Regions from separate parts of the Bradyrhizobium sp. CCBAU 11361 genome, predicted to be linked through region 2. Evidence: riboswitches for the same ligand, from Rfam matches in the RefSeq annotation. Region 2 holds a riboswitch; the other holds the start of a gene.
The links. A riboswitch is a leader RNA that binds a small molecule or an ion and turns the genes downstream of it on or off. The one in region 2 is predicted to bind ZMP and ZTP.

Region 1: another riboswitch for ZMP and ZTP. It lies ahead of glyA (serine hydroxymethyltransferase); the one in region 2 lies ahead of purH (bifunctional phosphoribosylaminoimidazolecarboxamide formyltransferase/IMP cyclohydrolase).

Annotation. Positions count from the first base shown of each region.
Region 1 is NZ_LBJZ01000192.1:151,444-158,543, forward strand. Features, by position in the region: gene XI08_RS32680 (xanthine dehydrogenase family protein molybdopterin-binding subunit) at 1-1,379, shown strand, start outside; gene XI08_RS32685 (cytochrome c) at 1,504-1,953, shown strand; ZMP/ZTP riboswitch at 2,149-2,234, shown strand; gene glyA (serine hydroxymethyltransferase) at 2,269-3,555, shown strand; gene XI08_RS32695 (cystathionine gamma-synthase family protein) at 3,704-4,987, shown strand; gene XI08_RS32700 (CHRD domain-containing protein) at 5,084-5,503, opposite strand; gene XI08_RS32705 (c-type cytochrome) at 5,658-6,584, shown strand; gene XI08_RS32710 (Lrp/AsnC ligand binding domain-containing protein) at 6,640-6,885, opposite strand; gene XI08_RS32715 (PAS domain S-box protein) at 7,002-7,100, opposite strand, start outside.
Region 2 is NZ_LBJZ01000189.1:112,132-119,231, forward strand. Features, by position in the region: gene ggt (gamma-glutamyltransferase) at 1-1,303, opposite strand, end outside; gene XI08_RS29640 (MFS transporter) at 1,406-2,791, shown strand; gene purH (bifunctional phosphoribosylaminoimidazolecarboxamide formyltransferase/IMP cyclohydrolase) at 3,000-4,592, opposite strand; ZMP/ZTP riboswitch at 4,618-4,700, opposite strand; gene XI08_RS29650 (heparinase II/III family protein) at 4,760-6,478, opposite strand; gene XI08_RS29655 (RsmB/NOP family class I SAM-dependent RNA methyltransferase) at 6,638-7,100, opposite strand, start outside.

The DNA.
Region 1 (7,100 bases), on a different contig from region 2:
TCGCGATGGATTGCGACCTGATGGGCGACATGGGCGCCTATCTGTCGACCTTCGGGCCCTACATTCCGCATGGCGGCGCCGGCATGCTGCCGGGCCTCTACGACATCCAGGCCTTCCACTGCCGGGTGCGCACCATCTTCACCCACAGCGTCCCGGTCGATGCCTATCGTGGTGCGGGCCGGCCCGAGGCAGCCTATGTCATCGAGCGTCTGGTCGATGCCTGCGCACGAAAGCTCGACATGACGCCGGACGCCATCCGCCGCAAGAATTTCATTCAGCCGAAGGCGTTGCCGTACAAGACCGCGACGGGCAAGGTCTATGATTCCGGCGACTTCGCCGCGCATCTGAAGCGCGCGATGGAGATCGCCGAGTGGAAGGAATTTCCCAAGCGCGCCAAGGCGGCCAAGAAGAGCGGCCTGATCCGTGGCATTGGCCTTGCGAGCTATGTCGAGATTTGCGGCGTGATGGGTGAGGAGACGGCCAACGTCCGCCTCGATCCCAATGGCGACGTCACCGTCCTGATCGGCACGCAGTCGAGCGGGCAGGGCCACCAGACCGCCTATGCACAGATCGTCGCCGAGCAGTTCGGCGTGGCGCCGGAGCGCGTCCACATCCGTCAAGGCGATACCGACGAGATCGCCACGGGCCTCGGCACCGGCGGTTCGGCCTCGATACCCACGGGCGGCGTCTGCGTGGAGCGCGCTGCGGGCGATCTGGGCAAGAAGCTGAAGGAGTTCGCAGCGCAGGCGCTGGAAGCGAGCGCGGGCGACCTCGAGATCACCGATGGCGTGATCCGGATCGCCGGCACCGACCGCTCGATCTCCTTCGCCGACCTCGCCAAGCGCCCCGGCGCCGATCCGTCGAAGCTCAACGGCAGCGCGACCTTCGCCAGCGCCGACGGCACTTATCCCAACGGCACGCATGTGGCGGAAGTCGAGATCGATCCGGCGACCGGCATCATCAAGATCGTCAACTACGTGATCGTCGACGATTTCGGCAAGACGCTCAACCCGCTGCTGCTGGCGGGGCAGGTCCATGGCGGCGCCATGCAGGGCATCGGCCAGGCCTTGATGGAGCAGGTGGTCTACGGCGCGGGCGACGGCCAGCTGATCACCGCGACCTTCATGGACTACGCGCTGCCGCGGGCGGCGGACGGTCCGGACTTCGTGTTCGAGACCGCCAACGTCCCCTGCAAGACCAATCCAATGGGCGTGAAGGGGGCGGGCGAGGCCGGCGCGATCGGCTCCTGTCCGGCCGTCGTCAACGCCATCGTCGACGGGCTCTGGCGCGAGTACAAGATCGACCACATCGACATGCCGGCAACCCCGGAGCGGGTGTGGATCGCGATCAGCGAGCACCGTCGCCGTCACAGCCTGTAAGCCACAATCCTCCCGCGCGGGAATAAACGCCCCGCGCGGGGTTCTATCCATGGATGGACCGCGACTCCCGTGAAGCGGGTGGAGGGTCCAATCCCAAGGCATCTGCGAGTCGGAGAAACCAACAATGAAACGGACGATGATTGTCGCGACGACCCTGCTATTGGGCGCGGGTGCCGTGATGGCGCAGCAGGAGGTCGCGGTTCAACAGGACAATCTGATGCGCTCGCAGGCCAAGAGCCTCTACACGGTCATCCTGAAGATGACCAAGGGTGACATCCCCTACGACCAGAAGGCTGTCGACGAGGCGATCACCAATCTTGAGACCGACGTCGCCAAAATCGCCAAGACCTTCGAAGTCAATCCAAAGCAGGACGTGGTGAACGCGACCTATGGAGCGTCGCCGAAGGTTTGGAAGAACAAGGCCGACTTCGACTCCAAGATCCCGCCGGTGCAGAAGGCGATCGCGCAGGTCAAGGGCAAGATTACCGACGTCGCGAGCCTCAAGGCCGCCTATACCGCAATCAACGATCGTTGCTCCGACTGCCACGAGACGTATCGCCTGAAGTTGAAGTAGCCACCTCACTTTTTACACGCTCGACCTCGCAGCCCGGATGAGCGCAGCGATATCCGGGGAAGGTGGCCCCGCATGTCGCTTCGCTCATGCGGCTCGGAACGTTGCCTCAACCAGCACGGCCTGCGGGAACTGGTAGTTGCGGCAGGTCCGCAGGTCGGCTAAGTTGTACTTTACGAAGAGTCTCCGTGCTCATTCGTCCTATCGCGCGACTGGCGAGCTAACGTGGAATCGACCACGGTGAAGCGCGAAGGGTTTCGACGCCGATCGCCTGGGCAACCAATCTGCTGGAAAAACAGCGTGTTGAGGAGCCCGAGCATGCCGTCGTTTCGCAACGAACTGTCCATCAACGATCAAGAGATCGCCGCCGCCCTTGCGGGAGAAGAGCGCCGCCAACAGGACGGCGTCGAACTGATTCCGTCCGAGAATTACACCTACCCGGAGGTGCTTGAACTGCTCGGATCGGTCTTCACCAATAAATATTCCGAGGGATATCCGGGACGCAGATACTACGGCGGCCAGCAGTATACGGACAAGATCGAGAACCTCGCACGCGAGCGGGCCTGCTCGCTTTTTCGTGCCGGGCACGCCAACGTTCAGCCTCTTTCCGGATCACCGATGAATCAGGCCGTCTATCTCGGCCTGTTGGAGCCCGGCGACACCATTCTCGCCATGGACCTGTCCCACGGCGGTCATCTCACCCACGGCGCGCCGGTGTCCCACATGGGGCGCTTGTTCAACTTCATTCGCTACAAGACGGCCCCGTCAAACGGCGCGATAGATTTCAACGAATTGCGCGCGATTGCGCGTAAAGCGCGTCCGAAGATGGTGTTGTGCGGTTACAGCTCCTATCCGCGCGACCTGGACTATGCGGCATTCAAGAGTATTGCCGACGAAGTTGGCGCGCTCACGATGGCTGACGTGAGCCACTATGGCGGATTGGTTGCCGCGAATGTCATGCGCAATCCGCTTGATGCCGGCTTCGACGTCATGACGACGACATCCCACAAGACACTGCGCGGCCCCCGTGGCGGGATCATCCTGTGCCGGAAAGAAAACGCCGGTCGGATCGATGCTTCCGTATTTCCCGGTCTGCAGGGCGGACCTCACATGAACGTCGTGGCCGGGATTGCCGTCACGCTCAAGAAGGCGGCAACCTCGGATTTCCAGGTCTACGCGCGGCAGGTCTTGCGCAACGCGAAGGTTCTTGCCGGCGCGCTGATGGAGCGCGGGATGAAGCTGGTCACGGACGGGACGGACAATCACATGATGGTCGTCGATACGGTCGCGTCCGTCGGACTGGACGGGCGGGCAGCCGAGGATGTGCTTGATGCCATCGCCATCACCACAAACAAGCAAGTGATTCCGGACGATCCGCGCCCGCCGCTCAGGCCGAGCGGTATTCGCCTCGGGACACCGGCGGCGACCACGCGTGGCATGGGAGAACCCGAAATGCGTCGTATCGGCGAGTTCATTGCGGCGGCTCTGCAGGCGAACGGAAACGATGAGGTCGTCGCGCGCCTCAGGTCGGAGTGCGTCGAGATGTGCCGGGCTTTTCCCGTTCCAGGCGTAGTGTCCGGAGCAAATTCTGTTCCGAAGGCCTGACGGATCGTTGTCAGAGTGGTTATCTTCGGTCGAGCCGCCGCGGCGTTGATTCGACCTGCTGGATGCCGGCGCATCTCGCTCCCGATTGCCTCACGATGTTTGGAGTTCCAACGCGCGGCGCGGATCCTAGTCAACAGCGAGACTGGCCATGGTAAAACCCTTTCCGTCGAAGACCCACATCGGCAACCATATGCTGCATCCGGAAACGCTGATGCTGACCTATGGCTACGATCCGCAGCTGTCGGAAGGCGCCATCAAGCCGCCGGTGTTCCTGACCTCGACCTTCGTGTTCAGGACGGCCGAGGACGGGCAGGACTTCTTCGATTTCGTCGCCGGCCGGCGCGAGCCGCCGGAAGGCATGGGCGCGGGCCTGGTCTATTCGCGCTTCAACCACCCCAACAGCGAAATCGTCGAGGACAGGCTCGCGGTCTATGAGCGCACCGAGAGCTGCGCGCTGTTCTCCTCCGGCATGGCGGCCATCGCGACCACGATCCTCGCCTTCGTCCGCCCCGGCGACGTCATCCTGCACTCCCAGCCGCTCTATGGCGGGACGGAAACCCTGCTCACGAACACGCTTGCGCGCCTGTCGATCGGCGCCGTCGGCTTTGCCGACGGCATCGACGAGACGGCGGTCAAGCAGGCCTCGGAGGAGGCGATGCGCAAGGGCCGCGTTTCGATGATCCTGATCGAGACCCCGGCCAACCCGACCAACGGCCTGGTCGACGTCGCGATGATCCGCCGCATCGCCGACGCGATCGGAAAGGCCCAGGGACACACGCCGATCATCGCCTGCGACAACACGCTGCTCGGGCCGGTGTTTCAGCGGCCGATCGAGCACGGCGCCGACCTTTCGCTGTACTCGCTGACCAAATATGTCGGCGGTCATTCAGATCTGATCGCGGGCGCCGCGCTCGGTTCGAAGGCGATCATGAAGGGCATCAAGGCGCTGCGCGGCGCCATCGGCACCCAGCTCGATCCGCATTCCTGCTGGATGATCAACCGCTCGCTCGAGACGCTGAGCCTGCGGATGGAAAAAGCCGATGCGAATGCGCGGCTCGTCGCGGATTACCTGCGCGATCACGACAAGGTGGCGAAAGTCCACTATCTCGGTCACCATGAAGAGGCCTCGCCGGCCGGACGCGTGTTCGCAAGGCAGTGCCTGGGGGCGGGCTCCACGTTCTCGTTCGACATCGTCGGCGGCAAGGAAGCCGCGGTCAAATTCCTCAACGCGCTGCAAATCCTCAAGCTCGCGGTGAGCCTCGGTGGCACGGAGTCGCTTGCCAGCCTGCCTGCGACGATGACCCATTCCGGTGTTCCCGCCGATATCCGCCAGAAAATCGGCGTTCTCGATTCCACGATCCGGTTGTCGATCGGCATCGAGAATCCGTCGGATTTGATCGCCGACCTCGCGCAGGCGCTGAGTGCGGCTTAAGCTCCGGGCGACTGATTTCAAATGCTTCTCGTGAATCGAAACGGCCGGGCGCCCTCTCCAGCACCCGGCCTTCGCCGACGAAGCCGCCGCTAAAGCTTACTTCGTCACCTGACCGCGGATCTCGCCGCCCGGGTTGGCCGCAGTGTGAATGTTGACGTAGAGCTTGCCGGCCAGCAGATCGGCGGCCTGCGCATCGGTCAGGGTTGCAGAGCCCTCGACCGGGCTCGACGCCGCATTCGGGATCGCGACCGCGACGCCGGCGTTCTTGCCGGCCTCGGCCGGCCCGTGGAAATGAGCGGCGGTGGCGGGGCCGGAGAGGCCCGAATAGGTCACCTTCCAGGAGAGCTTCTTGCTCGCGGCGTCATAGTCCAGGTCGGCCGTTCCGGTGCCGCTGGTGGTGGTGGCGGGCACTTCGGACTTGCCATCCAGCGTCGCCTTCAGTTTCTCCGCGCTGGCCGGGGCGGCGAACGCGACGGCAGCTCCGAGTGCCAGCGTGGCAAAAAGTGCTCTGTTCATGGGTCTCTCCCTGTTGACGCCTGATTGCTATGAACCTGCAAACAGTGCGCGTCCGAGTTTATTCCCGGATCGGGCTCAAACCATCTAAATTATTCGTGGCTGGAGCAGCCACCGCCGAATCCGTAAGTTCGCCTGATCTCCATGGGATACCTCGATGCCGCGACGAACAATTCTTGTCATGCTGATGGCCGCCGTTGCGGGCTTCGGCGTCTATTGGTGGCTGACCGCGCCGGCTGCATCGGCCGTGCCGTTGCCGTCCCGCGCGCCGGATCTTGCCAACGGGCAGGAGATATTCAACGTCGGCGGCTGCTCATCCTGCCATGCCGTGCCCAACCAGCCAGACCGATTGCGGCTGGGCGGGGGCCTGGCGCTCGGCTCGCCATTCGGCACGTTCTATGCACCCAACATTTCCCCCGATCCCGCCGACGGCATCGGGCGCTGGAGCGAGGCCGACTTCGTCAGCGCCGTGATGCGCGGCGTGTCGCCCGATGGCAAGCACTATTTCCCGGCCTTTCCCTACACGTCCTACCATCTGGCGAAGGTCGACGACGTTCGCGATCTCTTCGCCTACCTGAAGACGCTGCCGCCGGTGTCCGGCAAGGTGCGTGACCACGACCTGCCGTTCCCCTTCAACATCCGCCGCAATGTCGGCATCTGGAAATTGCTGTTCATGGACGGCAAGCCGATCGTCGCCGACGGCGCGAAGTCACCGCAATGGAATCGCGGCGCCTATCTCGTCAACGGCTTCGGCCATTGCGCGGAGTGTCATGGCCCGCGCAATCTGCTCGGCGGCATCATCACCGCGCAGCGCTTCGCCGGCGGGCCCAATCCGGAAGGCGAGGGGTGGGTGCCGAACATCACGCAAAAGGGCATCGGCGAATGGAGCGCGAAGGATATCGCCAACCTCCTGAAGACGGGCGAATTGCCCGAGGGCGACAGCGTCGGCGGGGCGATGACGCGTGTGATCAAGAACACCTCGCAATTGTCGGAGGAGGACATCGCGGCGATGGCGGACTACGTCAAGTCGCTGCCGCCGGTGGACGGTCCGCCGCGCCCGAAGCGCAAGGAGGGTGGCGCGTAGGGCCGGTCCTTCCCCCGATTGGCACGCAGGGATCGCGCCAGCATCCTTTGTCGCGCTAGCCCGTGCCGAACGCCTTGAAGGTGATGATGGTGAGCGTGTCCTGGATGCCGGGCAGCACCTGCACCTTCTCGTTGACGAAGTGGCCGATGTCGGTGTCCTTGTCGACGTAGAATTTCACCAGCAGATCGTATTGGCCGGCGGTGGAGTAGATCTCGGAGGCGATCTCGGCTTCGGCGAGCGCATTGGCGACCGTGTAGGACTGGCCGAGCTTGCATTTGATCTGGACGAAAAAAGGAACCATTGCAGTCACTCCGAAGGCATATCTGACGGCTAATAGGCCAAAACCGGCCGGGCTTGGCAAGCGAACTTGCTGGGCGCCCGGGAGAGACCGCCTCGCGCGCGGACGCCGGTCCTGCCCTACGAGGTCAGGGCCGTTGCGGCGAATGCATCCCGGAGCCGCTGCGCAAGCTCGATCTTGCGATAGGGCTTGGTCAGAGATTGCGTGCGCGCTCGGCC
Region 2 (7,100 bases):
CGAGCTCGTTGTTGAGCAGCACGCCGGTGCCATCAGCGACGAGACCGACGCCATAGCTGAAGTTCAGCGTGTATGTGTTGCTGACGGCGTTGCCGCGGCCGTCCACGACGGAGAAATGCGTGGTGTTGCTGCCCTCGCGGGGTGAGGTGGCGGCAGACACGAGCTCCTTCGACGGCGTGGCGCGATCGGCGGAGATGCCGGCGCGCAGCTTGGCGGCGTAGTCCTTTGCGGTCAGCGTTTCGGTCGGTGCGTTGACGAAGGCGGGATCGCCGAGATAGCGCGCGCGGTCCGCATAGGCGCGCCTCATGGCCTCGATCAGGAGATGCAGCGACGCCGGCGAGCCCTGCTTCAGCTCCGCGAGCTGAAAGCCTTCGAGGATGTTGAGCGTCTCCACCAGCACCACGCCACCGGAGGAAGGTAGCGGCATCGACACGATGTCGTAGCCGCGATAGGTGCCGCGCACGGGCGCGCGGAGGATTGGCTGATAGGCCTTCAGGTCGGCAGCCGTCATGATGCCCCCGGCGTCGGACAGGGCCTTGGCGAGCTTTTCCGCAACCGGGCCCTCATAGAAGCCGCGCGGACCCTGCGCGGCGACGGTCGAGAGCGTCTCGGCGAGATCACTCTGTATCAGTCGATCCCCTTCACCGAGTGAGGTGCCATCAGGCCGCGAAAAAATCCTGGCCGAAGAAGGCCAGCGCACGAGGCGCCGGTGCCAACCTGGCAGGCTATCGGCGATATCGTCGCTGACGATGAATCCGTCGCGGGCGATCGCGATCGCGGGCTCGAGCAATTGCGCCAGCGTGAACTGGCCCGAGCCGTATTTCTCCAGCGCCAGCGCGAGGCCCGCGACAGTGCCGGGCACGCCGATGCCGAGTGCGGAATCGCGCGACTTCGCGGTGTCGGGCTTGCCGTCGGGACCGAGGAAGATCTGCGGCGTGGTCGCTGCCGGCGCGGTCTCGCGATAGTCGATCGCGATGTCTTCGTTGCGCTCAGCGGAATGGATCACCATGAAGCCGCCGCCGCCGATATTGCCGGCGCGTGGATAGGTCACGGCCATCGCAAAGCCGGTCGCGACCGCGGCATCGACGGCATTGCCGCCGCGTCGCAGGATATCGGCGCCGACCTGCGCCGATATCTTTTCCTGCGCCACCACCATGCCGTGCTCGGCTGCAACGGCATGCACAGTGTCGAGCGCGGGCGGGACATAGGCGCGCCGCGCATCCTGCGCGGTCGCAGACGCCACTCCAAGCGCCAGAGCGGCAAGGAAGGCCAAAAATGTCCGCCGTGTCGAAAATGACGACATAATCAAATTTCCGCGGGGTCCTCGGGACGGTTCACACGTGCCGCTGCAATGCTATACGGTTGCCCCAAGACAGGCAAAACTGTTCGTGATGAGGACTGCGTGATGACGACGATCGCCTCGGATGCGCGCATGGCCAGCGCCCAGCGGACCTATCCGCCGCGCGCCGCCGTCGTCAGCTGGATCTTTTTCGACTGGGCCGCGCAGCCCTATTTTACGCTGATCACGACCTTCGTGTTCGCGCCTTATTTCGCCACCAGCATTGCGCCAGATCCTGCCACCGGCCAATCGTTGTGGGGCTTTGCGATGGCGGCTGCGGGCCTCGCCATCGCGCTGATGTCGCCGGTGCTGGGTGCGATCGCAGATGCCTCGGGCCGCAGGAAGCCATGGATCGCGGGGTTCGGGGCGCTGCTGGTGCTGGCGTCCTGCACGCTGTGGATCGGCAAGCCCGGCGATCCCTCGGTCATTCCGCCCCTCCTCACCGCGGTCGCGCTCGCCAGCGTCGGCGCGGAATTCGCCACCGTCTTCAACAACGCTATGATGCCGACCCTGGTGCCGCCGGAGCGGATCGGCCGGCTCTCCGGCACCGGCTGGGCCACGGGTTACATCGGCGGCATCGTCAGCCTGATCATCGTGCTCGGCTTGCTCGCGGCGAATCCCGAGACCGGACGCACGCTGCTCGGTCTCACGCCGCTGTTCGGGCTTGATCCCGCCAGTCATCGGGGAGATCGCGCCGCCGGACCGCTGACCGGGTTGTGGTTCATCATCTTCGTGACGCCGATGTTCCTGTTCACGCCGGACTATCCGGCGAAGCGCCCGGTGCGCGAAGCGCTGCGCGAAGGCCTGTCGGAGCTGAAGCAATCGATCAGGAGTTTGCCGCAGCAGAAATCGCTCGCAGCGTTCCTGCTCGCCAACATGATCTACACCGACGGCCTGGTGTCGCTGTTCGCCTTCGGCGGCATCTATGCCGCGGGCACCTTCGGCTGGCACACGATCCAGATCGGCACTTTCGGCATCATGCTCGCGATTGCCGGCGCCCTCGGCGCGTGGCTTGGCGGCAAGCTCGACGATCGACTCGGGCCGAAGCGCGTCATTGCCGGCAGCCTGCTGATCCTGCTGCTGTCGGTGGCGGCGATCCTTCTGGTCGACAAGGACAGCGTGCTGTTCGTCAAGGTCGCAGCCCCCCAGCCCGGCGCGCCCCTGTTCTCGAGCGCCGCGGAGCGCGCCTATCTCGTGCTGGGCTGCCTGATCGGCGCTGCCGGCGGACCACTTCAGGCCGCCTCGCGCACGCTCCTGATCCGCCTCGCACCCAAGGATCGCATCGCCCAGTATTTCGGCCTGTTCGCGCTGACCGGGAAAGTGACGTCCTTCATCGGCCCGCTGCTGATCGGCGTGATCACCGCGGCGACGGCGAGCCAGAAGGGCGGCATGGCCGTGCTGGTCGTGTTCTTCGTCGCGGGACTGGGGCTGTTGATGCGGGTGCGGGAGTAGCTTCGTAGCCCGGATAGAGCGAAGCGCAATCGCCACACATCCGATGTCGTCCCGGCGCAGGCCGGGACCCATACCGCGTGATCTATCGTTGGCGCGACGCGGCTAGTACCGCGGACCAAACTACTCCCTGTGGGTATGGGTCCCGGCCCCCGTGCGCAATTGCGCACTAGGCCGGGACGACCCGTTGAGAGCTTAGTGCACCAAAAGCTCAGTGCCTGAAGTGCCGCGTGCCCGTGAACACCATGGCGATGCCGTGCTCGTCGGCGGCCTTGATCACCTCGTCGTCGCGCATCGAGCCGCCGGGCTGCACCACGGCGGTGGCGCCGGCTTCGATGCAGGCGAGCATGCCGTCGGCGAACGGGAAGAACGCATCCGATGCCACCACCGAGCCTTTGGTGAGCGGCTCGGCGAGCTTCAGCTCAGCCGCCGCATCCAGCGCCTTGCGCGCCGCGATGCGGGCTGAATCGACCCGGCTCATCTGGCCCGCGCCGATGCCGACGGTGGCGAGATCCTTGGCGTAGATGATGGTGTTGGACTTGACGTGCTTGGCGACGCGGAACGCAAACTTGAGGTCGCGCATCTCGGCTTCATCAGGCGCACGCTTGGTTACGACCTTGAAGGTCATGTCGTCGACCACGGCGTTGTCGCGGCTCTGCACCAGAAGGCCGCCGGCCACCGTCTTGGCGGTGAGGCCGGGCGCGCGCGGATCGGGCAGGCTGCCGGCGAGCAGCAGGCGCAAATTCTTGCGCGCGCCGATGATGGCGATCGCCTCCTCGCTGGCGTCGGGCGCGATGATCACCTCGGTGAAGATCTTCGTGATCTCGCGCGCGGTGTCGGCGTCGAGCGCGCGGTTCATCGCGATGATGCCGCCGAACGCCGAGGTGGAGTCGCAGGCCAGCGCCTTGCGATAGGCGCTGACGAGGTCGGAGCCCTCAGCGACGCCGCAGGGATTGGCGTGCTTGACGATGACGCAGGCCGCGGTGCGCTTGGCGTCGAACTCGCCGATGCATTCATAGGCCGCGTCGGTGTCGTTGATGTTGTTGTAGGAGAGCTCCTTGCCCTGGAGCTGCCGCGCCGTCGAGACGCCCGGGCGCTTGTCGGGGGTCGCATAGAACGCTGCGGTCTGGTGCGGGTTCTCGCCATAGCGCAGCGACTGGATCAGCCTGCCGCCGAAGGCGCGGAAATCGGGCGCGTCGATCTCGAGCTGCCGGTTGAACCAGTTCGAGATCGCAGCATCGTAGGCCGCGGTGCGCGCATAGGCCTTCGCGGCAAGCCGCCGGCGCAGTTTCAGCGTGGTCGCACCGTTGTTGGCGGCGAGCTCGTCGAGCACCGCCTTGTAGTCCTCGGCTTCGACCACCACGGCGACGTCGTCATGGTTCTTGGCGGCGGCGCGGATCATCGCGGGACCGCCGATGTCGATGTTCTCGATGCAATCCTCGAAGCCCGCGCCTTTGTCCACGGTCGCCTCGAACGGATAGAGATTGACGACGAGGAGATCGATCGGCGCGATGCCGTGCGCCTTCATCGCGTCTGCATGGTCCTTGTTGTCGCGGATCGCGAGCAGGCCGCCATGCACCTTCGGATGCAGCGTCTTGACGCGGCCGTCCATCATTTCAGGGAAGCCGGTCAGCTCGGAGACGTCCTTCACCTTGAGGCCGGCCGCTGCGATCGCCTTTGCGGTGCCGCCGGTCGAAACCAGTTCGACGTCGTGCGCGGCAAGCGCCTTGGCGAATCCGATCAGGCCGGTCTTGTCGGACACGGAAAGCAGGGCACGGGTGACGCGGCGGGGGTGGTCAGTCATGAGCAAGATCCTCTGTCTTAAGGAGTGTCTATGCCCAGGCGCGCGGCGTCTTAAGTCCCGCGCTTCCCGATGGTGCTCCATCCAAGGTCGCCAGTCGCGCGAGCGAGCGCTCGATAGCAGCTTTCGGCCATTTTCACAACGATGAGATGGGGCCGAATCGTGCGCTTCTACAGCGGAAGTTCCGGCTCGCGCCGGGCGTTGCGGCGGGCATTGGTGACCGCGGGCGAAGCGGTGGAGCGGACAAAACTCCAGCGGATCGAGGGCGCCTGGCGGGCATCCTGCCGGATCACGATCTGCGCGGTGCGGCGGGGGCCGTCATTGCCGGCCAGGAACACGCTGTCCTCGAGATCGACCTTGTCGTCGAGCGCCTCGAAGGTCCAGACGTCGCGGTTCGGCAGCACCAGCATGACGCCGCGGGCATCCGACAGCCGGCTCGCCTTCACCGCCGAATGCAGATGGAAGCGGACCGCGAAATCGGCATCGGCGCCCTTGAAACGTCCGCCTTGCGGCGGCGACAGCGTATCCTCGCCGTCGATGCGCGCCCCGTCATTGGCGATCATCAGGACGCGGCGATGGATCGCGCCGAATTTGGCGAGATAGCCGTCATGCGACGTCGTGAGCAGCGTGCCGTTCTGCACGATTTCGCGATAGCTCTCGACCTCGACGGGGCCGCTGGTGACAGGCGCACCATGCAACAGCCGCTTCATCGCCGACATCTCCACGAACTGGCATGAGGAGGTGTCGTGATAGGTCAGCGTCGAATGCGCCGCCGTGCCGCGCGCGAACGGCCGCCAATTGTCACGTCCCGTGGTCGGCATGCCGCAATTGGTGACGATGCGGCTGATGCCGGAGGACAATTCGAACGACAGGCAGCCGGCATGGGCGTCGTGGCTGACGCCGGCCGGCGGCGGCGGGCCGGTGTCGATGATCAGCGTGGTCTGGCCGGCATCGAGGCGCTGGAAGCCGGTATGCGGCATGTTCGACATCGGCGCGCCGTGGGTGTCGTCATAGGCGAGCAGCGTCGCGAGCAGGTCCGAGGGCGTTGCGCTCATGCCGTTGAACAGCGCGAAATTGCCGTCGCCGTGCCGGAAGAAGCGCAGCATCGGCATCATGCGGTCGATCGCGTTGAGCAGCGCCGGCGGCGGCGCGATGTTGCGCGCGGCGAAGGTCTGCCGCAGCGGCAAGAGGTCGATCAGGAGTTCGATCAGCGCGCCCGGATTGCGGGAGATGTGTCCGCCGTCGGGCAGGATCTGCCGCTGCAACTCGTCCGAAAGTTTTTTCGAGGCGCTGCGGATGTGTCGCGCCTGGTTGGCGAGGCAGAGCGTCGTGTAGCAAAGCGCGATCAGCACCTGGAGCTTCGGCACCCCGTCCGGGATGTTGACCATGGTGTAGCGCAGGAAGCGGATCTCGCGGGCCAGCGCGCGCAGATAGCGGCGGTAGAATTTGTTGTCGGTGTCGTTGAGCACCAGGGGCGCCTGCGACAACAGCGAGATCACGCGCCGCGCCAGCACGTCGGCGCGCCGCGCGACGGGGCGGCGCTTGTTGGCGGGGTTGGCGATCCAGTCCTCGACCAGCGCGCGCGCATTGGCGCGCGTCAGCGCGGTGTCGGCGGCGCGCAGATGACGCAGCCAGCCGAAGCCGAGCAGCGCAACCTCCCAATCCTCCGACGGCGGCTCGAGATCGAAGATCGAACGGCCTTGGCAATTGACGATCTTGCCGGCGAAGACGAAACGGCCGGCATAGATCTCGGCGGCGCGGGTGGCGTCCGCTGTGCGCAGATCGTGCGGCGCGATGATCAGGCGGTCGGTGCGGCCGGGCCAGACCCGCGACAGCGCAACGGAACCGCCGCTCGCGCGCGCGAGCATGTTCCGCGCGAAGCGGTTCATCACCAGCGTCGAGATACGTCTGCGTTGAGCGACCGACACGCCTTGCCTTGAAGGGGGAGAGGAGGATTCCGACGAATCCTTATTAATCCCAAAATCGGCCGTCTGACACCACCTTGAACGGCGGGAATCAACGTCGAGTTTGTAAAAACCAGTGCAAAATCAGGATTTAACGAGCCGGGCGGCGAAGAATCCGTCGAGCCCGCCGAGCTTGGGATCGGCGTTCGGCAGATGGCTGGGCAGGGTGCGCAGGTCACCCTCGGCGGTGATGATCTCGGACAGCCCCGAGACCTCTGATGCCTCGATCGGGAGGCGGCGAAGAGCAGGCTCGGCGGCCAGCAGCGCGGCGATGGCGTGCTCGCCCTCCTCGGGTTCCAGCGAACAGGTGCAGTAGACCAGCGTCCCACCCGGCTTGAGCAGCGCGACCGATTTTCGCAGCAGCCGCTGCTGGAGCGCGGTCAGGGCGGCGATGTCGGACTCCTGTCGCAGCCAGGCCACGTCGGGATGACGGCGGATCGTGCCGGTCGAGGTGCAGGGCGCGTCGATCAGGATACCGTCAAAACCTTCGGCAGGGCCGGCCCATTCCGCGGCGTCAGCGACGACGGTCTCGGCCTGGAGCGACAGC